Regions from separate parts of the Priestia sp. 179-F W1.4 NHS genome, predicted to be linked through region 2. Evidence: riboswitches for the same ligand, from Rfam matches in the RefSeq annotation. Region 2 holds a riboswitch; each other region holds the start of a gene.
The links. A riboswitch is a leader RNA that binds a small molecule or an ion and turns the genes downstream of it on or off. The one in region 2 is predicted to bind S-adenosylmethionine.
Positions count from the first base shown of each region.

Region 1: it holds a riboswitch for S-adenosylmethionine, as region 2 does, so the genes downstream of both, mtnW (2,3-diketo-5-methylthiopentyl-1-phosphate enolase) here and ACH0CI_RS20065 (methionine ABC transporter ATP-binding protein) in region 2, are expected to answer to the same signal.
Region 3: it holds a riboswitch for S-adenosylmethionine, as region 2 does, so the genes downstream of both, ACH0CI_RS05600 (BMP family protein) here and ACH0CI_RS20065 (methionine ABC transporter ATP-binding protein) in region 2, are expected to answer to the same signal.
Region 4: it holds a riboswitch for S-adenosylmethionine, as region 2 does, so the genes downstream of both, mtnK (S-methyl-5-thioribose kinase) here and ACH0CI_RS20065 (methionine ABC transporter ATP-binding protein) in region 2, are expected to answer to the same signal.

Region 1 is NZ_JBIQFF010000002.1:496,910-504,422, reverse strand. It holds gene ACH0CI_RS13075 (pyridoxal phosphate-dependent aminotransferase) at 1-883, shown strand, start outside; SAM riboswitch class I at 1,014-1,120, shown strand; gene mtnW (2,3-diketo-5-methylthiopentyl-1-phosphate enolase) at 1,201-2,445, shown strand; gene ACH0CI_RS13065 (2-hydroxy-3-keto-5-methylthiopentenyl-1-phosphate phosphatase) at 2,442-3,107, shown strand; gene ACH0CI_RS13060 (methylthioribulose 1-phosphate dehydratase) at 3,104-3,742, shown strand; gene ACH0CI_RS13055 (1,2-dihydroxy-3-keto-5-methylthiopentene dioxygenase) at 3,758-4,273, shown strand; gene ACH0CI_RS13050 (sugar ABC transporter substrate-binding protein) at 4,396-5,472, shown strand; gene ACH0CI_RS13045 (sugar ABC transporter ATP-binding protein) at 5,489-6,994, shown strand; gene ACH0CI_RS13040 (ABC transporter permease) at 6,991-7,513, shown strand, end outside.
Region 2 is NZ_JBIQFF010000004.1:300,550-308,062, forward strand. It holds gene ACH0CI_RS20035 (acyl-CoA dehydrogenase family protein) at 1-1,435, shown strand, start outside; gene ACH0CI_RS20040 (arsenate reductase family protein) at 1,551-1,907, shown strand; gene gcvH (glycine cleavage system protein GcvH) at 2,043-2,426, shown strand; gene ACH0CI_RS20050 (YusG family protein) at 2,506-2,751, shown strand; gene ACH0CI_RS20055 (toprim domain-containing protein) at 2,933-3,283, shown strand; gene ACH0CI_RS20060 (thioredoxin family protein) at 3,298-3,597, shown strand; SAM riboswitch class I at 3,778-3,885, shown strand; gene ACH0CI_RS20065 (methionine ABC transporter ATP-binding protein) at 4,017-5,042, shown strand; gene ACH0CI_RS20070 (methionine ABC transporter permease) at 5,035-5,703, shown strand; gene ACH0CI_RS20075 (MetQ/NlpA family ABC transporter substrate-binding protein) at 5,721-6,557, shown strand; gene ACH0CI_RS20080 (carboxymuconolactone decarboxylase family protein) at 6,679-7,044, shown strand; gene sufC (Fe-S cluster assembly ATPase SufC) at 7,283-7,513, shown strand, end outside.
Region 3 is NZ_JBIQFF010000001.1:1,082,015-1,089,527, reverse strand. It holds gene ACH0CI_RS05615 (ABC transporter permease) at 1-349, opposite strand, end outside; gene ACH0CI_RS05610 (ABC transporter permease) at 336-1,403, opposite strand; gene ACH0CI_RS05605 (ABC transporter ATP-binding protein) at 1,378-2,910, opposite strand; gene ACH0CI_RS05600 (BMP family protein) at 2,993-4,003, opposite strand; SAM riboswitch class I at 4,079-4,185, opposite strand; gene ACH0CI_RS05595 (hypothetical protein) at 4,529-4,687, shown strand; gene ACH0CI_RS05590 (hypothetical protein) at 4,778-5,146, opposite strand; gene ACH0CI_RS05585 (putative polysaccharide biosynthesis protein) at 5,160-6,770, opposite strand; gene ACH0CI_RS05580 (YjgB family protein) at 7,103-7,513, shown strand, end outside.
Region 4 is NZ_JBIQFF010000002.1:504,580-512,092, reverse strand. It holds gene ACH0CI_RS13115 (LutC/YkgG family protein) at 1-272, shown strand, start outside; gene ACH0CI_RS13110 (PAS domain S-box protein) at 534-2,714, shown strand; gene ACH0CI_RS13105 (methylated-DNA--[protein]-cysteine S-methyltransferase) at 2,734-3,237, shown strand; gene ACH0CI_RS13100 (hypothetical protein) at 3,238-3,402, opposite strand; gene ACH0CI_RS13095 (hypothetical protein) at 3,477-3,716, opposite strand; gene mtnA (S-methyl-5-thioribose-1-phosphate isomerase) at 3,841-4,899, opposite strand; gene mtnK (S-methyl-5-thioribose kinase) at 4,935-6,107, opposite strand; SAM riboswitch class I at 6,243-6,394, opposite strand; gene ACH0CI_RS13080 (carbon-nitrogen family hydrolase) at 6,486-7,268, opposite strand; gene ACH0CI_RS13075 (pyridoxal phosphate-dependent aminotransferase) at 7,381-7,513, shown strand, end outside.

The sequences.
Region 1 (7,513 bases), on a different contig from region 2:
AGTAGCTATTTTGTTTGGCGGGAAGGGTGGACTTGTAGAAATTCCGCAGTGCTTATTAAACCCTGGAGATACGGTGCTGGTTCCGGATCCTGGATATCCTGATTACTGGTCTGGAGTAGAGCTTGCAAAAGCAAAGATGGAAGTGATGCCGCTCACGGCTGAAAATCATTTTCTGCCCGTATACGAAGAGATAGGTGAACGTGCTAAAGAACAGGCAAAGCTCATGTTTTTAAACTATCCGAATAATCCTACCGGTGCAGTGGCAACGGCAGAATTTTTTGAAGACACCGTGGCGTTTGCTGCCAAGCACGATATTTGTGTGGTACACGACTTTGCCTACGGAGCCATTGGATTTGATGGTGAAAAGCCAATCAGCTTTTTACAGACTCCTGGTGCAAAAGAGACGGGAATTGAAATTTATACTCTTTCTAAAACGTATAACATGGCGGGATGGCGAGTTGGATTTGCTGTAGGAAATGAAAGTGTAGTAGAAGCTATTAATCTTCTTCAAGATCATATGTATGTCAGCCTCTTTGGGGCGGTTCAAGAGGCAGCAGCGGCAGCTCTGTTAGAATCTCAACAATGTGTGAATGATTTAGTTAAGCGATATGAATCTAGACGCAATACCTTTATTCAAGGGCTTCAAGAAATTGGTTGGGACGTTACATCTCCAGCGGGCTCCTTTTTTGCATGGCTAAAAGTTCCTAAAGGATATACTTCTGAACAATTTTCAGATTTACTTCTTGAAAAAGCCCACGTTGTAGTGGCACCTGGAGTAGGCTTCGGAACATATGGTGAAGGCTATGTGCGCGTAGGACTGCTGACGGATGAAGAGCGCATGAGAGAAGCTGTATCTCGAATAAAAAAATTAAATTTATTTTAAAAACGCATTGACAATCCTTTTTGAGTTGGCTTAATATGTAAGAAGTTAACGAGATTAATAACCGATAAATCCTAGCGGTATTTTTTATTTAGTATATAATCTACGAATTCAATTTAAATAAATAGCAACTTTCTTATTAAGAGTAGGTGGAGGGACTAGCCCGATGAAGCCCGGCAACCGACTTAACGCATGTTAAGCACGGTGCTAATTCTTGCAGCAGCAGCTGAGAGATAAGAAGAGCAACGAAAGCCTCTTCTTAATCACAGAAGAGGTTTTTTTTATTAACGATATTAAACAGCAAGGGAGTTTTTAGCATAATGAGTGAAATCGTTGCAAGCTACTTACTACATGACAATAAAGGAAATTTTCATAAAAAAGCGGAAGGAATTGCTTTAGGACTAACCGTCGGCTCATGGACAGATCTGCCGCTTTTAGATCAACAGCAGCTTCAAAAGCATAAAGGGCGCGTCGTATCCGTAACTGAGCTTCAAGACTGCGAACGTGTTAACGGATATTTAGGCGGAGAGGTTAAGCAGGCTATTGTCAAAATTGCTTATCCTACTGCCAACTTTTCAAGAGATTTACCGGCTATTTTAGTTACGGTTTTCGGAAAACTATCACTTGATGGAAAAGTGAAATTATTAGACTTGGATTTTCCTGATGAATTATTAGCTGAATTCCCAGGACCGCGCTTTGGAATAGAAGGTATACGAGAGAAACTAGGCGTTTATGACCGTCCGCTTGTGATGAGTATTTTTAAAGGCGTGATTGGAAGAGACATGACGTACTTAACAACTCAGCTGCGTGAGCAAGCGCTTGGCGGAGTGGATTTGGTTAAAGACGACGAGATTTTGTTTGATAGTGAACGAACACCTTTTGAAACTCGCGTTACAGAAGGAAAAAAAGTACTGAATGACGTATACGAAAAAACGGGACACCGCACGCTGTATGCTGTTAATTTAACGGGACGAACGTTTGAATTAAAAGAAAAAGCGAGAAAAGCAGCTGAGCTAGGAGCCGATGCTCTTTTATTCAACGTATTTGCTTACGGGTTAGACGTACTGCAGGCACTTCGAGAAGATGATGAAATTAACTTGCCGATTATGGCACACCCAGCTGTTAGCGGAGCGCTTACGCCATCAGAGTTTTACGGTTTTTCAAATTCATTGCTGCTTGGAAAGCTATTGCGCTTAGCCGGAGCGGATTTCTCTCTGTTTCCATCACCATACGGAAGCGTAGCGCTTTCTCTTGAAGATACGACAGGCATTGCCTACGAATTAACGCGTCCTGTATACAAATATAAGCAGTCTTTCCCGGTTCCTTCAGCAGGAATTCATCCTGGAATGGTACCGCAGCTTGTGAAGGACTTTGGAATCGACAGCATTATTAATGCAGGAGGCGGAGTTCACGGTCATCCAGAGGGAGCTATCGGAGGAGGAAAAGCATTCCGTGCGGCGATAGATGCAGTACTCTCTCATCAAACATTAGCCGAAAAAGCTGAAGAATCAAAAGAGTTGCAAAAAGCTTTGCAACTATGGGGAACAGTAGAGGTGAAAGCATGACATCGTTAAAAATCTTTTGTGACTTTGATGGAACAATCACAAACAGCGATAACATTATTGCTATTATGAAACAATTTGCTCCTCCGGAGTGGGAAAGTATTAAAGACGACGTGCTAGCACAACGCGTCTCCATTCAAGAAGGAGTAGGGCAAATGTTTGCCTTGCTTCCCGTGGAATTAAAGGAAGATATTATTTCTTATATTTTAGAGACGTCTGCTATTCGAGATGGATTTGATGATTTTATTGCCTATACAAAAGAGCATCATATTCCGCTTTATATTGTAAGCGGAGGAATTGACTTTTTTGTAAAACCGCTTTTGGGAAATCGAGTTGCAGAGGAAATGCTCTACTGCAACGGATCTGATTTTTCCGGTGAGCATATTTCCATTACGTGGCCTCATACATGTGATAAACAGTGTACAAATGACTGCGGCTGCTGTAAGCCAACGATTATTCGCCATCTTGCAGATGAAAGAGATCATACGGTTGTTATTGGCGATTCAATTACAGATTTGCAGGCTGCCAAATTAGCTGACACTGTCATTGCGCGTGACTTTTTAATTAAAAAATGCGAAGAGCTATCTCTACCGTATCGTCCTTTTTCTACTTTTTATGATGTGATTCACCATTTACAAGAATTAACAGAAGAGGTGAAAGCATGAGTATTATGGCTCAGCAAAGATTACACGAGCTTGCAGATATAAAAGATGAGTTGGCAGAGCGCGATTGGTTCTTCGGTACAAGCGGAAACTTAGCGATTAAAGTGGATCAAAATCCGACAACTTTCTTTGTATCAGCAAGTGGAAAAGATAAAAGAAAACGCACAAATGAAGACTTTTTGTTAGTTGATCAATACGGGAAGCCTGCAGAAGAAACACATTTAAAGCCTTCTGCTGAAACGCTTTTACACGTTAAGATTTACGAGTCAACGAATGCTGGGTGCAGCCTTCATGTACATACAATCGACAACAACGTGATCTCTGAACTGTACGGAGATGAAGGGTTTATTTCATTCAAAGGCCAAGAAATTATTAAGGCACTGGGTATTTGGGAGGAAGATGCGGAAATTACTGTTCCGATTATTCCGAATTACGCGGATATTCCGACACTAGCAGAAGAATTTTCTCACCATATAAAAGGCGATCAAGGCGCGATTTTAATTCGTAACCACGGGATTACGGTATGGGGGAAAAATGCGTTTGAAACAAAAAAAGCGCTAGAAGCCTATGAATTTCTATTTAGCTACCATGTGAAATTACTATCACTTAAAGGCATTAAGCCAAAGGTGCATTTATAAAAGGAGGAAATAAAAATGGCGCAAATTCGCTTACATGTAAATAATAAAAGAATTGAAACTCAAGAGGAAGTATCAGCTTTTCTGGCAAACAATGAAGTTATTTATGAAAACTGGGATATTACAAAACTTCCAGAAAATCTTCGTGAAAAATATGATTTAACTGATGAAGAAAAAACAGAAATTTTAAACGCTTTTGGTGAGGATATTAAAGATATTTCTGAACGCCGCGGCTATAAAGCTCAAGATGTTATCTCGTTATCGGAATCTACACCAAACATTGATGAATTGTTAAAAAACTTTCAGCGCAAGCATATTCATACAGATGACGAAGTTCGCTTTATCGTAAGCGGTCATGGAATCTTTGTTATTCAAGGAAAAGACGGTGAATTTTTTGATGTTGAATTAGAGCCGGGCGATTTAATTTCAGTACCAGAAAACATTCTTCATTACTTTACACTAATGGAAGATCGTAAAGTAGTCGCTGTGCGAATTTTCGTGACAACTGAAGGATGGGTACCTATTTACGCATAACAACTACTTGTAAAGCATAGGTCATGATCACCCCGCTTTTACATCTAAAAGCGGGGTATTCTTTGGATTATTATAAAACTAACTATTTTTATATGAATAATGAGTTTAATAGGAGGAACACCATGAAAAAGAGTAAAAAAATGCTGTGGCCACTTACTTTGCTCGTGCTTCTAGTTTTTGCGCTGGCTGCCTGCACGAAAGAACAGCCAAGTCTAAACGAGAAAGCACAGGCAGCTCCAGCGCAGCAAGCGGCTTCTGCTAAGCCTGTACAGCAAGAAGGAAAAAAGATTACGAAAGATACAAAAATTGTTCTTATTTCTGAATTTACGTCAGGCACTCACGCTGCTCAGTACATAACAGGTGTGACAAAAGCGGCTAAAAAAGCCGGAGTACAGCTATCCGTTTCTGATTCTAATAATGATCAATCTAAAATGGCGGCGTATTTAGACACGGCTATTAACCAAAATGTCGACGGTATTATGATTGACCACGGCCGGGCTGAAACCCTTGAACCTGGCGTGAAGCGCGCGATTGCAAAAGGGATTCCCGTTATTGCAACAGACGTAGAATTAAAAGTAGAAGGCGTTACAACGATTGACCAAGATGATTATATGCTTGCGCTCCAGGGGCTAAAGCAAATGATGCAGGACATTAACGGAAAAGGAAATATTGTATATGCGTTTGTTGGAGGCTTTGCACCGATGGAAAAACGCGACAGCATTTATAAAATTATGATGAATCGCTATCCAGATGTAAAACAAATTGCCACGTTTGGAAGCGCAACAGACAACACCTCTCTAGACACTCAAAATAAAATGGCGGCTGTATTAAAGCAGTATCCAAATAAAGGAGACATTGCAGCCGTTTGGGCACCTTGGGACGAATTTGCAAAAGGAGTCACAAGAGCGATTAAAGAAGCAGGACGAGATGAGATTAAGGTATATGGAGTGGACTTATCTGATGAAGACCTACAAATGATGCAGGCAAAAAACAGCCCGTGGAAAGCGTCAGCTGCTGTAAACCCAGCTTCAGTAGGAGAAAAGCAGGTTGATTTGCTTCTTAAAAAGATTTACGGTCAAGAGATCCCTCGTTATTATTCCTTTGATCCGGTTTTAGTCAAACAAACTGACTTGCCTAATCAAACGATTAATATGGACCAGCTTAGTCAGTACGTAGAAGAATGGGGTAAAAAAGAGTAGAAGTGGAGGGACAGACATGACGAACGAGCTTTCAATGAAGAACATTACAAAAAACTTTGGTTCTTTTCAAGCGCTGAACAAAGTTGATTTTACTGTTCAAAAAGGGGAAATTCATGCTTTATTGGGAGCCAATGGTGCCGGTAAAAGTACGTTGATGAAAATATTGTGCGGAGCTTACGACGAGTACGAAGGAAAGACCTACAAAGACGGAGGAGAAATCTCTATTTCTTCTCCTAAGGAAGCGAAGAGCCACGGCATCGGCATTGTACACCAAGAAGTCGATGTAGCGCTGATTCCTTCGCTATCAGTAGCTGAAAACATTGTGTTAGACGTGCAGGTTTCTAAGAAAAGTAAGACATTTGTAAACTGGAAATCTATTTATAAGAAAGCGGAAGAAGCTCTTTCTTTACTTGGTTCTTCTTTATCCGTTAAAAAAAATGTTGTTGATCTAACTCTATCAGAAAAACAGCAGGTGCTTATTGCACGTGCAATTGTACAGAATGTTGATTATTTAATTTTGGATGAACCAACCGCACCTCTTAGTGTGGAAGAGACGAAACAATTGTTTTCTGTGATGAGAGAGCTGAAGAAAAGCGGAGTAGGCATTATTTATATTTCACATCGCCTTCAAGAAGTGGTTGATATTTGCGACCGCTTAACGGTTTTAAAGGACGGACGCTATGTAGCTACAAAAGAAACTTCACATACATCAATTGAAGACGTGATTACGCTCATGTTAGGAACGTCTTCTGTAAAACAGTGGGTCAAAAAATCAGTAGAAGTTGGAAACGAACTTTTACATGTAGAAGCATTATCCCTTCCAGGGCGCCTTTCGAATATCTCTTTTCATGTAAAAGAAGGAGAGGTAGTCGGTATTGCAGGGCTTGTAGGAGCAGGGAAAACGGAGCTTTGCCGAAGTCTATTTGGTTTAGAGCAATATGTCAGCGGCAGCGTTCGGTTAAAAGGCAAGAAACTAAAGTTGAATAAGCAGCCGTATTATTATATTGCACAAGGTCTTTCTCTTGTTCCTGAAGAACGAAGAAAAGAAGGAATTTTTGTTCATGAATCGATTGCCGATAACTTAGTTTTGCCAAGTCTGTCCCGCTTTACAAATTATTCGTTTCTAAAGCGAGGAAAGATTAAAGAAAAAGCGCAGAAAACGACTGGGCAAGTTGGCGTAAAGTCTCATTCTATCGAGCAGTCAGTTGGAACGTTAAGCGGTGGAAATCAGCAGAAAGTAGCAATCGGAAAATGGCTTGTTACGGATTCTGACGTACTGTTGTTCGATGAGCCAACTAAAGGGGTTGATGTGGGCTCTAAGCGAGAGATATTCGACTTAATTACAGGGCTTGTGTCACAGCAAAAAGGCGTTGTTTATGCAACCTGTGAATTCGAGGAGCTGCTAGGGGTAGCGGATCGAATTTATGTTATGTACAACGGGAAAATCGTGAAAGAATTATCCAAAGAAGAAGCAACTAGTGAAAAATTATTTTATTATACAGCAGGAGGAGTAAAAGGATGAGTGCGGAGTATGTAACAGAACCTGTAGCGAAACCAAAGAGAAAAATAAGCGTTTTCGACTTTTTTTACAAATATGGGACAGTCTTAATGATTTTTGTTATTATGATTATTTTTTCCATTGCCACACCTAACTTTTTAACAGGAGAAAACATTAGTGATATTCTGCGCTCTATTTCCATTGTTACCTTAATTGCGCTTGGTGTAACGATATCGTTAACCGTCAACGGACTCGACTTATCTGTAGGATCTACGGCTGGTTTAGCCACTATTTTATCAGCTTCTATGCTCGTTTTACACAGACAAGAAATTGCAGTTGCGATCATTGTTCCGATTATTGCATCGCTTCTCATCGGGTTAGTGAATGCTTTTTTAGTAGTGAAAGTAAAGATTCCTGATATTTTAGCCACGCTTTCCATGATGTTTATCGTACAGGGGATTTTATTAACGTATACAAAAGGCTCAGCTATTTATACCAATATGCCTTTACCAAGCGGAGAAAGAGCTCCGGGAATTTTCATTC
Region 2 (7,513 bases):
AATTGGGTCATTGCCAATCGTCTTATTTGGAACAGAAGAGCAAAAACAAGCATATTTACCTGCTTTAGCGGTAGGGGAAAAAATAGCGGCTTATGCGCTGACTGAACCGGGTTCTGGTTCGGATGCTCTCGGTGCTCGAACAACAGCTCGCCTTAACGCAGAAGGTACACACTATGTGTTAAATGGAGAAAAGCAGTGGATTACGAATGCTGGATTTGCTGATGTATTCGTGGTGTACGCAAAAATTGACGGCGATAAATTTTCTGCTTTTATCGTTGAGCGCGAATTTCCAGGCGTTTCGGTTGGCCCGGAAGAGAAGAAAATGGGAATCAAAAGCTCATCAACCAGAACGTTGATTCTTGAAGATGCGCTTGTTCCAAAAGAAAACGTGCTAGGTGAAATTGGAAAAGGCCATGTGATTGCCTTTAACATTTTAAATATTGGGCGCTATAAGCTTGGAGTTGGAGCAGTTGGAGCAGGGAAACGTGCGTTAGAAATTACGTCTCAATACGTTAACCAGCGTCAGCAGTTTAAAACGCCAATTGCTAAATTCTCATTAACACAAGAAAAGTTAGCCACAATGGCTTCTAAATTGTATGCAACTGAAAGCTCCGTATATCGTACGGTAGGACTTTTTGAAGACCATATGGGCCAGCTTTCAGAAGAACAGCAAAAAGACGGAAAACAAATTGCTGCTTCTATTGCTGAATATGCTATCGAATGTTCATTAAATAAAGTGTTTGCCACGGAAGCTCTTGACTACATTGTAGATGAAGGCGTGCAGCTTCATGGAGGCTACGGTTTTATGAGCGAGTATGAAATTGAGCGTCTGTATCGCGATTCTCGCATTAATCGTATTTTTGAGGGAACAAATGAGATTAACCGTCTTTTAGTACCAGGCACATATTTACGCAAAGCGCTAAAAGGAGAGCTTCCACTGCTTCAAAAAGCACAAACGCTTCAAGAAGAATTGATGATGCTTATGCCGCAGGAAGTAGGAAATGAGCCGTTAGATCAAGAAAAAATGCTTGTGCAAAACGGGAAGAAAATTGCGCTCTTGCTTTTGGGATTAGCTGCACAAAAGTATGGCAAAGAATTAGAAAAAGAACAAGAAATTCTCGTTAATATTTCTGATATGATTAGTAACGTATATGCAATGGAATCCACTGTTTTACGTACTGAAAAAGCCATTTCCAAAACAGGAGTAGATCAAAACAGCTTAAAATTAAAATACACGCAAGTATTCTGCCAAGAAGCATTTAATCGAATCGAAGCAGATGCAAAAGAAACGTTAATTGGCGTTGAACAAGGTGATACGCTTAGAGTCATGCTTTCGTCTCTTCGCAAATTAACTCGCTATACACCAATCAATGTAATTAGCGTAAAGCGCGAGGTTGCAAAAACGCTTCTAGAAGTAGAGAAGTTCACAGTTTAAGGAAAAAGGAGCTCGTTTTGCGAGCTCCTTTTTGTTTAAGAAGCCTCTATCTAGGTAAATGATAAAGGATGTGTTAAAATACGAAAAAAGCTTAAAATAAAGGGTGGTTGACGAAATGTCATTATTTTTTTATTCATATCCAAAGTGCGGTACGTGCCGAAAAGCAAAGAAGTGGCTCGATGATAACGGAGTAGCATATGAAGAAATTCATATTGTAGAAAATCCGCCAACAAAAGAGCAGCTGCAAGCTTACTATCAGAACAGCGGCCTAGAATTAAAAAAATTCTTTAATACAAGCGGTAAAAAATATCGCGAGTTAGGTCTTAAAGATAAAGTAAGCAGTGCGAGTGAAGACGAACTTCTGTCTATTCTTGCGTCAGATGGCATGTTAATTAAGCGTCCGCTGCTAACAGATGGACAAAAAGTAACGCTTGGTTTCAAAGAAGAGCAGTTTGAGGACGTGTGGAAGTAAGTTTTCAAATAGAAAATTTTTACCTTTTACGTTACACTGTTAATAGGAAGTTATTTTAGGTTGTAGAAAGTGTTCTCCACGTTGAAGGCGCTTTTTATATAAACAAATTACGATACATATTTTGGAGGGATTAAGATGAGTACACCAAAAGATTTGCGTTATTCTGAAGAGCATGAATGGGTAAAAACAGAAGGAGACGTTGTCCGCGTAGGTATTACACATTTCGCTCAAGCTGAGCTTGGAGACATCGTATTCGTTGAACTGCCAGAAGTAGGAGCAACAGTAGAAGCTGACGAGCCGTTTGGTAGCGTTGAATCAGTAAAAACAGTTTCTGAGCTTTACGCACCAATTAGCGGTGAAGTTGTAGCAGTAAACGACAACTTAGGCGATAGTCCTGAACTTGTTAATGAATCTCCATACGAAGAAGCATGGATGATTACAATCAAACCATCTGATGCTTCTCAAGTAGACAAGCTGATGACAGCAGAGCAATACGAAGAAATGACAAACGAAGGATAATATTCCTCCATAAATTGTCTTTATGAAAAGTTTTTGACTGGACACTCTATTAGTAAACAAGCTAAAGGAGTGTCTTTTTATGTTTGAAAAACAAAAAATGGACGTTACAGATCGCGTTACAGCTAAATTTCATGACGGCGGTATGAAATTATACGTTGATAAGCAGCCAATTGGTGAAGTTAGCTACGGAACAAGCGGCAATGAATACCGCTTTGAAGAAGGATATTCGCAAGAAAATAATAAGTTCTATCAATACGCGGACGTACAAAAACAAGGTGAAACGCAAAAATATACAGACTGCGATGAAGAAGCAGGATGGTGCTAAACAGTGGCAACTGCCGCTGTTTTTCTTGTTTTATAGAGATAATATGGCCTAAACTGCCTTTTAAAAGAGTTCTTTCTTGCAAATTTCTTTTAAAAAACAGGTGAACTGTGATACATTAACGAATATTGTATAGCATAAAGAAATGATGTTACTATACAACTGACGATTATGGGTGATGAAAATGGGGCTAATTGAAATTGAAAAAGTAATTATTGTCGAAGGAAAGTCAGATAAAAAGCGTATTCAAGATATCATTCGAGAACCAATTGAAATTATTTGTACAAACGGTACGATTAGTTTATCAAAGCTGGATGAAATTATTGACTGTACGTTTAACAAAGAGGTATACATACTCGTTGACTCTGATGATTCAGGGAATAAGCTGAGAAAACAATTTAAACGAGAGCTTCCGGAAGCAGAGCATCTATATATTGATAAAATGTACCGAGAAGTTGCTGCCGCCCCTAGACATCACATAGCAACAGTATTGCTGAGTGCCAATATCGATGTTAATGCAGAATTTTTAACATAAAAGGAATGAGCAACATGCAAGAATGGAGCGAAAAACAGCTGGATGATCAGTTAAAAGAAGGAGAAAGAGCCTTTATCTTTTTCCATACGCCTTTTTGCGGGACATGTCAGCTGGCAAAAAAAATGTTAACCGTGGCAGAAGCGATGCTGCCGGATGTAACCATCGGAATGAGCAATTTAAATTATATGCCTTCAAAAGCAGAATTATTTTCTATTGAAAGCGTACCTTGTTTGATTGAAGTGGAAAATGGTGAAATGGTAAAAAAACTCTACGCGTTTCATTCCATCGAGCACGTACTCGAGGAGCTTCGATAATCAAACGTTTGTTTAAAATGAAGAAGTGGAAAGAGAGCGAACCGTTGGGGCTGTTGAAATCTTGGGATATTATCCCAAGAACAAAATCTGTTGACAGCCTATCTGACACATGCTAAAATCACACTCATGAATGTTCATAAATGAATGAATATTTCCCAAAAACAAAATAATTGTTGCGAACTCTTATCAAGAGAGGTGGAGGGACTGAGCCCTGTGAAACCCGGCAACCGTCAGACTAACTGAAATGGTGCCAATTCCTGCAAAGCTATGCGCTTTGAAAGATGAGAGAAAGGATTAAATATCGAGCCTTTCTGTCATGCGCAGAGAGGCTTTTTTAATGGGGAAAATTGTTTTACGGCTTTTTCATCCTATAGGGCAACCTAACATAATTAAGTTTTTATTAAAGAAGGTGAAGAAATATGATTACATTAACAGACGTTACAAAAATTTATCAGGCCAAAAGCGGTCAAGTAACAGCTGTTGATAATGTGAATCTAACCGTTAACCAAGGTGAAATTTACGGAATTATTGGTTATAGCGGAGCGGGGAAAAGTTCTTTGATTCGCTTGCTAAACGGATTAGAAACACCAACGACAGGAACGGTCGAAGTAGCAGGTAATGATATTGGAAAAATTAAAGGCGGAAAACTCAGAAAAGCTAGACAAGAAATTAGTATGGTATTTCAGCACTTTAATATCTTGTGGTCGCGTACGGTACGAGAAAATATTGCCTTTCCGTTAGAAATAGCAGGGATTTCAAAAGAAAAAAGAATGAAACGAGTGGACGAACTTATTAAGCTAGTCGGGCTTGAAGGGCGTGAAGATGCTTATCCATCACAGCTTAGCGGCGGACAAAAGCAGCGTGTTGGGATTGCTCGAGCGCTAGCGAACAATCCAAAAGTATTGCTTTGTGATGAAGCAACATCAGCGCTTGATCCTCAAACGACAGATTCTATTTTAGATCTGTTAGTAGATATTAATGAGAAGCTAGGGTTAACCATTGTATTGATTACTCATGAAATGCACGTCATTCGTAAAATTTGTCATCGAGTAGCCGTTATGGAAAATGGGGCAGTAGTAGAAGAAGGACAAGTGCTAGAAGTATTCAGAAAACCTAAGCAGCCGATTACAAAACGATTCGTTCAACAGATTTCTGAACCAGAGGAAACGTTTGAAACGATTGAACAAGTAAAAGAGCTGTATCCAAGCGGGCAAATTATTCAGCTGACGTTTGTTGGCGGAAAAGCAGAGCAACCGCTCATTACAACGATTTTAAAACAGTTTGATGTAACGATTAATATTTTGCAAGGAAAGATTTCTCATACACAAACAGGTTCATACGGGACGTTGTTCGTTCATTTAGACGGAGAATTAATAGAAGTTGAAAAAGTCATTGCATACATTCATGAGCAGCAGGTAGAAGTGGAGGTAATGACAAATGCTTGAGAAACTATTTCCAAACGTTATTTTAGATGATTTTATTCAAGCGACAAATGAAACACTATATATGACGGCTATTTCAGTTGTAGCCACATTTGTTCTAGGTATTTTATTGGGCTTGCTTTTATTTTTAACGTCCAAAGGACAGCTTTGGCAAAACAAACCTTTATATGCCATTGTGTCGGCGGTTGTAAATATCTTTCGTTCCATTCCATTCATTATTTTAATTGTTTTACTGATTCCATTTACCAAAGCATTGGTAGGAAGTATTTTAGGCGCTAATGCAGCGTTACCGGCTTTAATTGTTGGAGCAGCACCATTTTATGCGCGTCTTGTAGAAATTGGTCTGCGTGAAATTGATAAAGGTGTTATTGAAGCTGCTAAATCAATGGGAGCCACAACAAGCACTATTATCTTTAAAGTGCTGTTACCTGAATCGCTGCCAGCTTTGATTTCCGGTTTGACAGTAACAACCATTGCGTTAGTCGGCTATACGGCAATGGCGGGTGTGATTGGAGCTGGAGGTCTTGGAAACCTTGCATATTTAGAAGGATTCCAGCGCAGTCATAATGACGTAACGCTAGCCGCTACGATCTTAATTTTGATTATTGTATTTATTATCCAACTTATTGGAGATGCGATTACTGCAAAAATTGATAAAAGATAAAGGGAGGATTATTTATTATGAAAAAATGGCTTTCAGCTTTAGCATTAACATCTGCGCTAGTAGTAGGATTAGCGGCGTGTGGATCTAACAATGGATCAAAAGATGAAAAGAAAATTGTCGTGGGTGCATCTAATACGCCTCATGCTGAAATTTTAGAACAAGCAAAACCTATTTTGGAAAAACAAGGAATTGATTTAGAGATTAAAAAATTCCAAGATTACATCTTACCGAACACAGCTCTTGCAAACAATGAAATTGATGCAAACTACTTCCAGCACGTTCCTTATATGAATTCAGTGCTAAAAGATCATAAAGGTGAAAAAGGGTATGATTTCGTAAGTGCCGGTGCCATTCACATTGAACCAATTGGTATCTACTCTAAAAAATACAAAAGCTTAAAAGATCTTCCGAAAAACGGCACAGTTATTATGCGTGATGCAGTAGCAGAGCAAGGACGTATTTTATCGATTTTTGAAAAAGCTGGCGTGATCAAATTAAAACCAGGCGTAAAGAAAACAGACGCACAAATTAAAGATATTGTAGAAAACCCTAAGAATTTAAAATTTAAAGCCGATGTTGAAGGCGGATTGTTACCTCAAATGTACAAAAACAATGAAGGTGACGCTGTTGTTATCAATGCTAACTATGCTATCGATGCTGGTTTAGATCCAGTAAAAGATCCAATCGCAGTGGAAAGCAAAGAAAACAACCCATATGCAAACATCATTACGGTTCACAAAGGTGACGAAAATAAAGATACAGTGAAAGCTTTAGTAAAAGTTCTTCACTCTAAAGAAATTCAAGACTACATTAAAGAAAAATACAAAGGCGGAGTATTGCCGGTAAATAAATAATAGAAGAAAAGCGCTTGCCCACTCTGGGCAAGTGCTTTTTTGTATGCATCAAAACGAATAACTCTTATTTTTCTCACGCATACTAACCGTGAAAACTTTACTGATGATGGGAGCTGACGTTATGCAGCAAGAAGCACGTCATTCAACTGAGCAAGCACTTCATGATTATAAAATGGGTGTTGGGAAATTTAGCGAAAAATTGCCGGAAGTAACAAAAACGTTTAATGCGTTTACTGAAGCATGTTTTGGAGAAGGTTCTCTTTCTAAAAAAGAAAAGCAGTTAATCGCGCTAGGAATCAGCGTAGTAGCTCAAGACGAGTACTGTATGATTTATCATACAAAAGGCTGCATTGATCAAGGTGCAACTGAGCAAGAAATTTTAGAAGCATGCGGAGTATCAGCGGCATTTGGCGGAGGCGCAGCGATGAGTCAGTCCGTTACGCTTGTCCAAGAGTGTGTTTCAGAACTGACTAGCCACACGCACTAAGTAAATAAAGTGGGTAAAAAGCTTGTCTTAGAAGGCTCTATCGAGTCTTTTAAGGCAACTTTTTTATGAGTGGATTTAGTCTTAAAAAACGTACATAATGGTTTAAAACCTTTTGGGTCAAAAGGTTGCTATAAGTTTTCATTTGTTATAAGATTGTAATGAGAATAAAATGAGAATAATTAAAAAGATATAGGTATATCGTTTTTTACTATATACGTCTATAACTGGAGGTTTTAATATGGCAGGGTCAACTTTAACAATTAAAGATCTTCATGTTGCAATTGAAGGTAAAGAAATTTTAAAAGGTGTTAATTTAGAAGTTAAGGGCGGCGAAATCCATGCAATCATGGGACCAAACGGTACTGGTAAATCAACATTATCTTCAGCAATCATGGGACATCCTAAATACGAGGTTACACAAGGAAGCATCACGCTAGACGGCGAAGATGTACTCGAGATGGAAGTAGAT
Region 3 (7,513 bases), on a different contig from region 2:
CACCTTTTGTATGAAAAATAGTCCGGAGTAAAAATGTCGTTAAGCCCAGTGCTAAAAAATTAATAGACACCCCAACAACAATTTCATTCGCTTTAAATATCACGACCATCATCCCAAACAGCAACGCAAAAAGTAAGCTTGCTCCAGCCGCAATCACGATCGCAAAAAAGACATTATGAGTATAATAGTTGCCCGCAATCCCGCTAAAAGCTCCAATCAAAATTAGACCTTCTAGCCCTACATTAAATATGCCTACGCGCGCGCAAAGCATTCCGCCCAGCGCCGCTAATAAAATCGGTGCAACCATTCGCAGCGTTGCATTTAACAGTGACCAATCAAGCAGCTCCACGAATATCAGCTCCTTTCTTTTTTGCTTTCCACCACTGCTTTGTGAATTTTGCTGAGATAAATAGAATGAGTACAGCTTGCATAATACTCGCAATTTCTAACGGAATTTCTGTATTACGCTCTAGACCCATCGCTCCTGTTTGCAAAGCGGCAAGTAAAAGAGACGTAAAAATAATGCCGATTGGATTCGATTTTGCTAACAGAGCAGCCATCACTCCAGTCCATGCATATCCAGGAACGGTAAGCGCACCGTCTACAAATCGGTACTGTGAACCAAGCACTTCAAACCCTCCTGCTAATCCAGCCAAGCTCCCGCTAATAAACATACTGAACAGCATGACTTTTACTTGATGAATGCCTCCATACGCTCCGAACAACGGATTTTTTCCAGATGCGTTCACTTCGTACCCAAACACAGAGTAGCGAAGCACTGTCCATAGCAGTAGCGCACCGATTAAAGCAATGATAAATCCGACATGAAGAGGCATTCCTTGAAACACTTTTCCAAGCCACGCCGATTGCTCAATCATAGGCGTTTGAGCGAGAGCTGCTGAGCCTGTTTTATCTTGAAATGGGTGACCTGCTAAATAACTTGCAAATAAAACAGCGATATAATTTAATAAAAGCGTCGAAATGACAAGCTGAATTTTAAAAGCGGCTTCCATCCAGCCTGCTAAAACGGAAAGCAACCCTCCTGCCACAACCGCAGCGGCAATAGCCGCTATCAGCTTGACTACCCCTGGAGCCGGCAGGTAATAAGCAACAATCGCTGCACTGATAGCTCCAACGACCATCTGTCCTTCTCCCCCTAAATTAAACACACCTGCTCTAAAAGCAAATCCGACACCTAACGCAATTAACAGAATAGGCGTAGCGCGAGCCAGCGTAGTAGTGAAGAAATAAAAATTACCAAACGCTCCATTCCAGAGCTCTGTATATGTTTGGAAAACCGAACCACCTGTTAAGGAGATAATAATGCCTCCTATTGCTAAGCCAAAAATGACCGCAATAATTGGTTGGATCAATGATTTAAGAAGTTTCTGCAACTGTATCACCTTCTACCGTTCCTCCTGCCATTAATATGCTTAGCTTCTCTTCCGTCGCTTCTTCTCTTGTAAGCTCTCCAACAATACTGCCTTCGTACATCACTAAAATTCGATCTGATAGTGAGATAATCTCCGACAGCTCAGAAGATACAAGTAAAATAGCCGATCCATTATTGCGTTTTTGAATCAAAGCGTCGTGAATACGTTCCATTGCCCCAATATCCACTCCTCGCGTTGGTTCGGCAGCAAGTAGAAAAGAAGTGTTTTGGCCAAGCTCTCTGGCAACAATCAATTTTTGCAGATTCCCCCCTGACAGTTCTCCTGCTTTTTGCTTAGATGAAGTGGCTTTAATCGAAAATTCATTTATCCATTCCTCCACGCTCGAATTGAATATCTTTCTTTTCAGCCAGCCCATTTTCGAGTAAGAAGCTTTATACTGATAGCCCATCAGCGCATTTTCTTCGATCGTATCGTCTTTAGAGGCTCCCCACATATAGCGGTCTTCTGGAATATGAGCGATTCCTGCTTCTCTTCTTTCACGCACAGATTGCCCTGTAAGATCTTCATCTCCAAGTTTAATACTTCCGCTGTCTGTTTCTACTAATCCAGCGATTGCTTGAAGCAGCTCTGATTGCCCATTTCCTGAAACGCCTGCAATACCGACAATTTCTCCTGCTGAAACGTGAAGAGACACATTTTGCAATACGTTTTTTTGTCCTTTTCCTTTTAAAAAGAGATTTTGTACGCTTAAATGAGAGGTGCCTTGTGACGGCACTCTTGCAGGACGCTCTTTTAATTCTCGTCCTACCATCAGCTTGGCTAAATGGTGAGCATTAGTAGATTCTTTATTTGTGACGCCGGCTACTTTACCATTCCGAAGAACCGTGATGCGGTCCGCTACTTCCATCACTTCTTGCAGCTTATGTGTAATAATAATGATGCTTTTTCCTTGTGAAGCCAAAAAACGGATTGTTTTTAATAGTTCCTTCACTTCATGAGGAGTAAGTACAGCGGTAGGCTCGTCTAAAACAATGATTTCTGCTCCTTGATACAGCACTTTTAAAATTTCAATCTTTTGCTGTTCTCCAATTGAGCAATGCTTTACTTTTTTATGAACATCTACTGAAATCTGATAGGTTTGGGTTAATTGCTGAACATCCTCTTTCGCTTGCCTTCTATTAAAAAAGAGACCTTTCTTTGGCTCATGCCCCAAGACAATATTTTCAGCCACTGAAAAATGAGGAAAAACCATAAAATGCTGATGCACCATGCCTATTCCGTTTTTAATCGCATCCGCAGGAGATGAAAACGAGACGGTTTTCCCATGTAGCTGAATACTTCCTGAACTCGGCTTTTCCATTCCGTAAAGCATCCTCATCAACGTTGTTTTACCAGCACCGTTTTCTCCGACCAGCGCGTGAACCTCGCCTTTTTTTAGCGTAAAAGACACGTTATCGTTTGCTAAAAATGAACCGTATTTCTTCGTTAAATTCGTTAACTGCAGCAGCTCACTCATTCCATTCATTGCTCCTTTCCCCTTTAGGTTTTTTTCAAAAATAAGAAAGAGAAGCCAGCCTTACTCGACTTCTCTTCTCAACTCACTTTGCTAACGGATCTTTTACCACTGTTTTTCCATCAATAATCGAATCTTTAATTTCTTTTAATTGATTAATCACATCTTGTCCTACAAAGTCACTAAGAGGCGTCTTGCTGTCTTGAGTCACATACGTTAACCCAACACCTTTTTCTTTTAAGCCGTATGTCACTACGCCCGATTTAAATTTGTCATTTGCGAGTGCTTCTACCGTTTCATAAGCAGCTGCATCAGATCCTTTTAACTGCGATAAAACGATATGCTCAGGATCTACTTCCGTACGGTCAATATCTTGTCCTGCCGTATAAAAACCTTTTTCTTTTGCTGCTTCAAATACACCCAAGTCGCCTACTGCTGATGCTCCGGCGATAAAATCAGCGCCTTTTGAAGCTTGTAAAATAGCAAGTTCTTTTGCTTTAGCTGGATCAGAGAAGCTTCCAACATAGTTTACTAGAAACTCTGCTTTTGGATTTGTTGATTGTAATCCTTCTTTAAAACTTACCGTCCATTTTTTTAATAATGGAATATCATCAGCTGCAACCATTCCTACTTTATTCGTTTTCGTAATCAATCCTGCCGCTGCTCCTAATAAATATGAAGCTTCTTGCTCACGAAATACAACGCTTCTTACATTTGGTAAATCGACCACTGTATCAATAATCGCAAATTGACGCTGCGGATTTTCTTGAGCTACTTTTTTCAACGCATCTTCGGATTCAAAAGAAGATGTAATAATCAAGTCATAATTTTCGGCTACCGCAGCACGCAAATTACTTTCAATGGCTGCTTGGTCCGTAGATTCAATTGTCTTTACATCAATGTTATACTTCTTCCCAGCGCGCTTTGCTCCATCATCCATTTGCTGAAAAAACGGGTTAACTCCAATCTTTTCAGGCAAAACAAGAGCAATTCGCTTCTTTCCTTTCTCTTCACTTCCACTGCTTTTTGTACTTTTTGACTGACAGCCAGTTACGAGTAGTACAAGCGCAACTGCTAAAATAAGAAATCTCTTCATTTAACTTACTCCCCCTATAATATAAAAAAAGCTCTTCCTTTATATAAAGGAAGAGCTCGTTAACCAAACGTCTCTTCCTCATCTTCAAGAACATACTGTTCTTAAGGATTTGGCACCATTCTGTCATAGACAGCGGTTGCCGGGTTTCACAGGGCCAGTCCCTCCACCTCTCTTGATAAGGAAAACAATAGCTATTTATTTTATGTAATATAGTCAATATTAATAGTTTTTCAACAATTGTCAATATTATTTTTCTTTTTTACGCAAAAAAACTTTAAAAACAGATAGGATTATACGGTTTTAGTCTACTAAAATATAAAATAAAAGTTAAAGCCTTTACCTCATTTCTTGAATCATTCTATACTTCTTCACAAAGCACTTATACTGAATCTGTTGACGGTCAAGAGGGTTTAGTGGTAGCAAATAAGTTTTATTATACCTCTTCCGTTAATGTGTTATTAATTGAAACCACTTTACCAATAATGTTAGACTTTTCCTTAGTAATATTGTTAAGAGGTGTTAACGGTGAAATTAATGAAAGAACTATCTGGCATAGCTATTGGGCTTATTATCGCTTTAGCCATTTCAAAAACATTTTTTGATACCCCGACCAACATTGGAATCATAGTTATTTTTATTACTAGTATGGTCGTAACAGGGATAGCAAGAGTAAAACTAAGATGAGATAATCTAACAAAAAAACGCCACCTTTTATTCGCAAGGTGGTGTTTTCTTTTAATGATTTTAGTATGTAGTAATTCCAAGTGAAGGCTTTTACCCTTCTCCATCAATCATCGTATACTTCCTAGCAAAGCGCTTGTAGTAAATTTGCTCATCCTCTTGTCCATTGTTAAAAACAAGTCGGTTATGATCAATATCTTTCTCTTTTAACACATAGCCTTTTTCATTCATCAGTTGAATATATTCATCTAAATGTCCTTTTTTCACCATATAGTAAAGAACATTATCTGAATCCGTAGTCTTTGCTACATCTTGACTTCCCATTTCTAACTTGAATACGGCTGTTGCTGTTTGAATGGGGCGGTAGTCTCCAAACACCTTTTCCCAGTTTAGTAGCAGCAGCGCGCCGAAGATTATGATACATCCTCCAGCGGCTACGGTTAGTACAAATCGTTTCGACACTTCTTTCTCTCCTTTACATTCTTTTTCTTCTATTTAACACAACAGATTGCCCTAAACTTGTTTTTACGCCAAGTCCTAGATACACAGCAGCACCTAAAGCTATTGAAATACAAGACGTGCTAATCGCAAGTGAAGATGCAGACAGCTTATTTTCTAGAAAATAGTGAGAAGCATAATTGCCAATAAGCACAGCGGCTGACATCACACTTACTAATAAAACAGGAGTCAACGCGGCTTTTCCTAGTGATTGAACTCGGTAAGAAATGGATTTTTCAATTAAATAAAAGTTATAGATAACCGATACACCATATCCTCCGTACGTCGCGACAACAGGTCCAATTTCTTTTAAGCTTGAAACCAACAGTACGTTTAATACTATCTTCACAACAATACCTAAGCCCAAGCCAAAAATTAATTTCTTTTGCTGATTAATTCCTTGAAGAATCGCGGCTGTTACGGTAAAAAGAGCAAATAAAATGGCAGCAGGCGCATACCATTGTAAAACAACTCCACCGATTTCAGGACTGTTTTTCGCTCCAAAGATCATCATATATACCGGCTTACCCAATAAACAAAGCCCCACCGCAGAAGGAAGAGTAAAAAACAACAGCAGCTGCAGCGTTTTTGTAATCTTTCCTTTTACTTCTCGTAAATTTCCTTGCACAAAAGAAGATGTAATACCCGGAATCAGCGACATGCTGAAGGCAGTCGCTAGCGATACCGGCACCATTACTAAAATTTGCGCTAACCCAATGACAGAGTTAATCGTTTCAGCTTTAGCTTGTCCATACCCTATTGATTGAAAGAGCATGTTAATCGTAAACGTATCAATATTTTGATAGATTGGAATAGCTAAACCAACTAATACAAACGGAACAGCGTACGTCACAAGCTCTTTGAACATTAAAGAGAACGGAACAGATTTATTATTCTTTCCGCTATTCACTTCCTTCATAATTAGCCGCTTGCGTTTTAGATACGTCGCACCAAGAATCCCTATACCCCCTAAGCCTCCAATAAACGCTCCAAACGTACCAATTCCAACAGCTTTTGTCATCGTGCTATGAAAGAGATGAATAACAGCGTATGCTCCTGCTAAAATAAACAGCACACGCACTATTTGTTCAATAATTGTACTCAGCGCGGACGGTCCCATGGATTGATTACCTTGAAAATAGCCTCGTAATAGACTCATAGGCGGAATAATAATTAAAGCAAAGCTCACCATTCGGATGACGTACACTACGTCTTTTTGACTATTTCCTGAGGAATCTTTTCCGTTAATAACTAGCTCAGCGAGCGAAGGCGCCATGGTATAGAGGACTAAAAATCCTATTATGCCTGTTATCGTCATTAATAGAAGGCCTGCTTTTAATAGATCTTGCCCTGCCCTGTAGTTTCCAAGACCGTTATATTTCGATACATACTTCGAAACAGCAAGCGGAAGACCCATTGTCGATAAGCTTAGCATCAAGGTATATGGACCGTATGCATACTTATAAAGCGCGTAACCTGACGTTCCGACTAGCGCTGTAAACGGAATAATATAAATAAAACCCAAAATCTTTGTTAGCAAAGAAGACGCTGTTAACAAAAGCGTACCTCTCATCAAATTTTTTTCCATACATCAAAACTCCAGCAATAAATATTATATTTTTAACAAATACTTGATTTATTGTATCATACTTACAGTTATTATCTAGTTTTTTATAAAGACTTAGAATCCTCCCTATATTACGTTTTTTTACATAATAAAGGAATAAAAACAAATCTTTTCACCTATGAGAAATGAATCGTTTTTTGCTTTTCACCTTACCTGACGTTTATATTCTGAAAGGCGTGTTACATTATATATATCAGTTACCAACTCAACTAAGACTCCTTGACCATTCTGGCCTACCTTCTCTTTTAGGTAGACTGAGATTGCTAAATCGTTATATATAGGAGGAAAAAATCATGAAAATGAAACAACGGCTATCAAAAGCGGCTGCTGCTACGACGATTACAGGAATTGCTGCGTTTGGATTTGCTCCTGTGGCTCAGCTTGATACCCCAGCACACGCAGCTACATCTCAAGAAACAAGCAGCCAAAGTCAAACAGCTGTAAAAAACATTAACGAAATTTATAACGCCGCAGTAAAAGGTGAAGTACCACGATTAACAGCGGACTTTAAAATTGGCAAAACCCTGCGTCAAGACGTTCGTGATCAGTTCGGTTCTCCGCCTGAAGGTTCATCAAATAACTTTGACTACTATCATGCGGAAATGGGCCATCCTGGATATGCATTTGGTTATGACCAAAATAACGTCATTAACGAAATTCGCTATTTTGGTACAAATGTAGAGCGTCAAACAAATTTAGGGTCC
Region 4 (7,513 bases), on a different contig from region 2:
GCACAGTTGTTTTGTTCAGCAGCGCTGCAAAAGGACGATCGGTCAGTTTGCTGCCGGCCACTTATATTGCGATCATTCCTCAAAGTTCCATTGTCCCTCGCATGACACAAGCTGCTGAAATGATTCATGAAAAAGTAGAGCGAGGAGAAACGATTGCTTCTTGCATTAACTTTATTACGGGACCGAGCAATTCAGCTGATATTGAAATGAATCTAGTCGTTGGCGTGCATGGACCTATTCAAGCCACTTATATTGTAGTGAATGATCGATAGAGGCTGGGGAAAATGTATTTTAGCCGAAGTGAAAAACGAACCGTGAATCAAACATGTTGATTCACGGTTCGTTTTCTTTGTTATGTTGAGCATAGGTTTCATTTTGTTATGTCCCAGCCTCTGTTATTCATGCTCCTTTTTTAAATAACGGGAGAATGTGAAGAAATGTCGCATTTTGAATAAACGTGACTAATTTTAAAAAGGTAAAAAGCAAATCTTGTAGAATACTAAGTCTATAGATAAAAGGTGGGGAAATGGGAAGTGCAAAAGAAAGGAGCAATGAGCATGTCACCACACAGAGAATTAACATCTGAAGCTGCGCAAAAGCAGCAAGGTGAATTAGAGCAGCTACGAGCTATTTTTAATGACGTATTAGATGCCATTGTCGTATTTGATGAGTATTTTCAAGTTATAAATGCCAATGAATCAGCCTGCGGGCTGTTTGAAAAAACAAAGGATGAGCTATTAACGTATCAAATGAAAGATTTTCTCATGTATTTTCCGTATGACATGATTGAAGCGTACTATCCAGCGCTTTTAGAAGAAAGCTATTTCAAATATGAAGGCGCGATGACGCTTCAAAGCGGCATGATGAAACATGTTGAATTTACTTCACACAAACATAGTCACATGTCGGGCATTATTGTGTGTACATTTCGAGATATTACGCAGCACAAGATGATGGAAAATGAACGGTTTATTAGTCATCATATGTTTATGGATGTATTTAATGAAGCGGTAGATGGAATTGTCATTTTTGATCGAACCGGTCAGCTTATCGACGCGAACCCTTCATTTTGCGAACGATTAAATTATACAAGAGCACAGCTTCTAACCAAAACGTTAGAGGAGCTTGTAGAACCTACTTATCACTATAAAGTGAAAAAATTATGGAGAACTCTGCATCAAGAAGGAAAGACAAGCGGCGAGCTGCCGATTAAGCTCGAAAATGGAGACGTTACTTTTTTTGAATTTACCACAACGGCTAATATATACAGTCAATACTATATGTCCATTATGAGAGACGTGACGGAAAAACGGCTGATGGAGCAGCAGCTGTTGAGAAGCGAAAAAAATTTCAGGGCTATTTTTGAAAATGCGATTGAAGCCATTTTGATTTGGAAAGACGATGGGGAAATCTTAAACGCTAATCTTGCTTCGTCCCGTACTTTCGAGCTGCCGTTGAACAAATTGATTGGAAGTAATTTGTATACGTTTATCGATAAGCAAAGCTTTAGTGCATTAAAAATGCTGCAAACATTTCAAAAAGAAGGAGAAATTCGCAATCAGCTTCCTTTTTACATGCCAAATGGAGAAATCAAACAGTTGGAATTCACAGGGAAAAAAGGCATTATAGAAGGAGACCATTTAACCATTTTTCGAAACATTAGTGAACGTACAAAAATCGAACAAGAGCTTCGGAATAACGAAGAGAAATTCAGACAGATTTTTAATGGTTCGATCGATGGGTTAGTTTTATGGGACGGCAAGCGAAATATTATTGATGTGAATTCTTCTCTTTGTGATATTCTCGAACTCAGCAAAGAGGAGATTTGTGCGCATTCCATGGAGGATTTTATTTCTTCAGCGAATTTAGATGCGGTCATTGAGCATAAAGAAACAATTGAGCAAAAAGGGGAAGCTGAAGGAGAGATTACGTACGTTACGGGGAACGAAAAAGTTAAAAATATCGAATTCTCTACGAAAAAAGATATCTTGCCAGGTCTATATATGACGCTTTTAAGAGACGTAACGGAACGAAATCAAATGCAGGAGCAGATTCGGAAATCGGATACGCTTCAAGTAGTCGGACAGTTAGCAGCTGGGATTGCGCATGAAATCCGCAACCCGATGACGGCTTTAAAAGGGTTTGTTCAGCTGCTAGAAAGCAGCATTCAAGAAGATCACTCTCTTTATTTTGATATTATTAAATCCGAATTAAAAAGAATCGAAACCATTATTACAGAGTTTCTAGTACTCGCTAAGCCACAGGCCGTAAAGTTCGAAAAGAAAAATCTAGCTGCGGTTGTTAAAGAAACGATTGATTTATTAAATGCTCAAGCGCTTTTAGAAAATATTCAGTTTGAACTAAGTGTGTCCCCTCAGCTGCCAATGGTATACTGCGAGCCGAACCAAATTAAACAAGTACTAATAAATGTAATTAAAAACGCAATTGAAGTTACGTCAAACGGGGGAAGAATTTTTGTTGAAGTCTATTCTACAGAGCCGCACTACGTGACGGTCTCCATTCGAGATCAAGGAGACGGAATGCCCGAAGAGCGCATCAAGCGCTTAGGAGAACCATTTTATACGACAAAAGAAAAAGGAACGGGGCTCGGTTTGATGGTCTCATATAAAATTATCGAAGAACATAAAGGGCGAATTGAAGTGGAAAGCAAAATAGGAGAAGGAACAGCTTTTCGTGTTATTCTTCCAGCCTAAACAGAAAGGATAAGCGAGTATGTACTATGGAGAAATGAACTTATTTTCTGATTTGAAAATTTATATTGTAGCCTCGGAAAAAGGGGTTCAACATATTTGGTTTGATAGCGATGATCACAACGAGCAGCTTAAAAAACTTGTCCATGACGAGAATTATCACCTTGTGAAAGAAGCGAAGCGGCAGCTTCAGGATTATGCTGAAGGGCGCACGCTAACATTTGATGTGCCTTTGGATATAAAAGGAACAGACTTTCAAAAAGAAGTGTGGTTAACGCTTAAAGGTATACCTTATGGACAAACGTGGTCTTATAGTGATGTAGCGGAGTCTGTTAATCGCTCTAAAGCCGTAAGGGCCGTGGGACAAGCGAATCGTCGAAATCCACTGCCTATTATTTTACCTTGTCACCGTGTGATTGGTAAAAATGGAGCTTTAACAGGTTATGCAGGTTCCCAAACTCATATAAAAGAAAAACTATTAATGCTTGAAAGAAATGTAGCAAAAGGCGCTCTGGAGTTAAAATAACTATTCACCGTCTAATTTCCAGCCTTCTCCCTGCACAAAAACACCGTCAATTTGCTGAGGAGAAGGGAGGGAATTTAGTTCTTCATCTTTGGATAAATCGAATAGCTGATATTGCTGCTTACGATTCACCGCTTTGTTTTTATCCGTTTTTTGCTCTGCACTCATTTTTACTCCTCCTTATTCAAAAAGAATCCCCTATAATATATGTAGAAAAAGCAGAGAGTACTGTTACAATTGTGTTACAAATGCAGCCAAAAAGCGCTGTTTAATAAAAAAGGTTGAGACATAACAAAATCAATGTCATCTAAAGATGAACAACTCGTATACATAAACTGAACCGCTTGTGACACCGCAGTTGATTTCCGTGCAAGACTTCGCTTTCCGCGGGCGGCCGCTGAGCCTCCTCGTTGCTTGCGCTCCTGCGGGGTCTCACCTGATCCGCTTTTCCCGCAGGAGTCTTCACCTTGCCCTCCAATCAACTGCTAGAGGGAACGAAACAGATAAAACGATATGTACCATCACAAAAAAACGAACCACTAATCAACATGTTGATTAGTGGTTCGTTTTGCAGTGGGGCTAAAATACTTTTGTCCCAGCCTCTTGTTATTGAGCAGATTGCAGCAAAACTTTTTGAATGGATTCAAAAGACGAGGAATGGATAACTCCATGCTCTGTAATAATGGCCGTAATCAGTTCGCTTGGCGTCACATCAAAAGCTGGATTGTACACAGAGATTCCGTCTGGAGCAATTTGCGTATCTCCAATGTGCGTTACTTCTTTAGGTGAACGTTCTTCAATAGGGATGCTGCTTCCGTCTTGAATAGATAAATCAAATGTGGACTGCGGCGCTGCTACGTAAAATGGAATACCGAATGCTTTCGCTAAAAGAGCAAGTCCATACGTTCCAATTTTGTTAGCCGTATCGCCATTTGCTGCAATGCGGTCAGCACCTACAATGATCCCATTAATTCCTTTTGTTTTAATGGTATGAGCAGCCATATTATCTGTAATCAGCGTAACGTCTACTCCCGACTGCTGAAGTTCCCATGCTGTTAAGCGAGAACCTTGAAGAACGGGTCTTGTTTCACAAGCAAATACTTCAAGCGGAATATCGCGCTGCTTAGACAAGTGAAAAGGTGCTAATGCGGTTCCATAATAAGCTGTAGCAATTGAACCAGCATTACATATTGTCATGATTTTATCTTTCTTTTTAAATAAAGAAAGGGCATGATCTCCAATTCGGTAGCACGTTTCTTCATCTTCTACTTGAATTTGAATCGCTTCATGAACAACTTTTGTTTTAGCTTCATTAACGGACGAAGCGGATTCAGCGCTTTTCGCTACGCGGTCCAGTGCCCAAAATAAATTGACGGCAGTCGGGCGTGAACTAGCTAAATACTGTTGATCAAGAGCTAGCTTTTTGTTAAATTCCTTGACTGAATCCGTGTCATAGCTAAGGGCAGAAAGAGCAAGACCAAAAGCCGCCGTAATGCCAATTGCAGGGGCTCCGCGTACTTTCAAGGTAGTGATAGCATCCCATACGTCTTTAATGGTTTGCAGCTTAATATATTCAACTTTGCCAGGAAGCTGCTGCTGATCTAATAAAGTAATATATGATTCATTCCATTCCACTGAGCGCGGAAGTGATAGTGTATTTGTCATGCTGATACCGATCCTTTCATTGTGTACATTATTAGTTATCGAAGTAAATGTTCAAATTCATTTGGTGAAACGTCTTGTTGATGCAGAAGTAAATAGCGTCCAATTTTTAACGCAGTACGTTTAGCGTTAATTTTTCTTTCCTCTGAAGAAATTTCGTCTAAGTCTGCGACGTGAGCTAAGCCAATTGTACGTCGAATGATTTCACATCCTGCATATCCAACAGCATCTTGCCACGTTTGTGTTAAAATTTCATGTAATAAGCGCTCATCTTTAGCGAAAGGTTCAATGTTTTCAGAATGCCAAAGCGCAGTAAAGGTATCTTTAAATACGTTCCATGTGTTCGTAATGTGTGCAAATAACGGTTCGCGATCTGTTTTTCGAGAAAGAGCATTTAAAAATAAATTCGCAACAAATTGGCCTAAATCGAATCCAAACGGACCGTAAAAAGCAAACTCTGGATCAATCACTTTCGTTTCTTGACTGCTAGCAAATATGCTTCCTGTATGTAAATCACCGTGAATTAGCGTTTGGGCATTTGTTAAAAATTTATATTTTAATTTTGCTGCTTGTAGCTTTACATCTCCATCGTTCCACAATTCTTCTACATCAGGACGCAGCGCTTCTTCAAATTCATTTGTATCGATATCAAAAAAAGGATCTGTAAAAACTAAATCTTCCGTAATATTGCATAAGTCCGGATTGCTGTACTTGACGACTTCTTCTTTTTTATCCTGAGGCTTTAAGGCAAAATCCGACGTTTTGAACGCAATATGTCCTAGAAAAGAACCGATATGCTGTGAAAGCAGGGGATAACTTTCTCCTTGAATAAGTCCGGCGCGGGAAATCGTTAAATGAGACAGATCTTCCATGACCGTAACAGCAAGCGTTTCATCGTGGTAATACACAGCTGGTACGAGTTCAGGGGTAAATGCACCGAATTGCTTGAGCGCATTGCTTTCAATCGTGGCACGGTTCAAGGATAGAGGCCAGCTTTCGCCTACAACTTTTGCATAGGGAAGTGCTTGTTTGACGATAATGGATTTATTCGTTTGATCATTTATGATGTGAAAGACGAGATTTAAGTTGCCATCACCGATTTCACGGGCAGTCAGTGCTTCTGTGGCATCAAAGAGACCTAGCTTTTTCACAAGTTTGATTGCTGAAATTTCTGTTAAAGGCTGATACTTCTCTGTTTTTGTTGTTGACATTAGAATCCCTCCATAGTTTATTAAACTGATTTGTTTACTAAGTTAATAGGTTTAAGAATGTATGGAGGCTTTTATAATTTTAGAAAATATAAAAGCCTCTTTCGTTGGAAAGAGGCTTGATTGTAGTGTTCAAACCTCTTATCTGCCAGAAAGAATTACTTTCTGTTGGAATTAGCACCGTGCCTTTGTAAAAACATGTTTTACGGGTGTGATCCACCTTAGGATGGAATGACGGTCGGTTGCTGGGCTTCACAGGGCCAAATCCCTCAGCCAACTCTTGATAAGAGTACGATTACTTATTCAATTTTGATTTGTTTGAAAATTTTATGTTATCTGGTGAAAATCGTATCATGCAAAAAAACGGCTGTCAATACATAATTAATAAAATTCTGTGCGGCGATCTGTAAAGACAGGAATTTGTTTACGAATTTCTTTTACAAGTTCCAGGTTAACGTCGGCACTTAAAAGTTCTTCGCTATCGCCAGCTTCAGCGATTATTTCTCCCCACGGATCGATGACTAAGGAATGTCCGGCAAATGTGTTATTAGGATCTTGGCCTACACGATTACACGCGATTACATAGCATTGATTTTCGATTGCGCGGCTAATGAGCAGTGCTTTCCAATGGGCAAGTCTTGGAGCCGGCCACTGAGCAACAACAAATAAGACTTCTGCTCCGCTGCTAGTATGCACGCGAATCCATTCTGGAAAACGAATATCGTAACAAATAACTCCTGCGCATAAAGACTGTTCAAGTGTAAAAAGATTTTTTGCTGTTCCTGCTTCTAGATAGAGGTGCTCATCCATTAATTTAAATAAGTGCAGCTTACTGTATTGTGACACTTCACGACCTTTTCGGTCAAAAATATACATCGTATTTGTGACGCCTTGCTCTGTTTTTTTCGCGATCGAACCTGCCACAATATTTACTTCGTTCGTTTTAGCAAATTGAGAGATTAATTGCTTGGCCTGCTGTCCTTCATCATCGGCAATTTCGTCTAGCCGCGTCAAATCATAAGCTGTATCCCATAGCTCAGGAAGCACAAGGATGTCAGGGTTTTCTTTTAGAGCTTCCGTCATTTTTTGTTGAATATATTTTCGGTTTTTAGTTGGGTTTCCAAACGCAATATCAAGCTGCAAACACGTGATTTTTACACTCACTTTATCATCCGTCCTTTTTTTAGTAGTTGAAAAAAATGACTTTACAAGTTGAGTATTACAATATATTATTTGTGACTAGAATTTCAAGAATTTTTTGAGAAGGTGTGCGATGATGAAACAATTTGAGCAATCGGAACTATTAAAAAGTTTACCAAAACAATTTTTTGCATCACTTGTAGGCAAGGTAGGAAAAGTAATGGCCCAAGGGCACGACGTTATTAACTTAGGGCAGGGAAATCCTGATC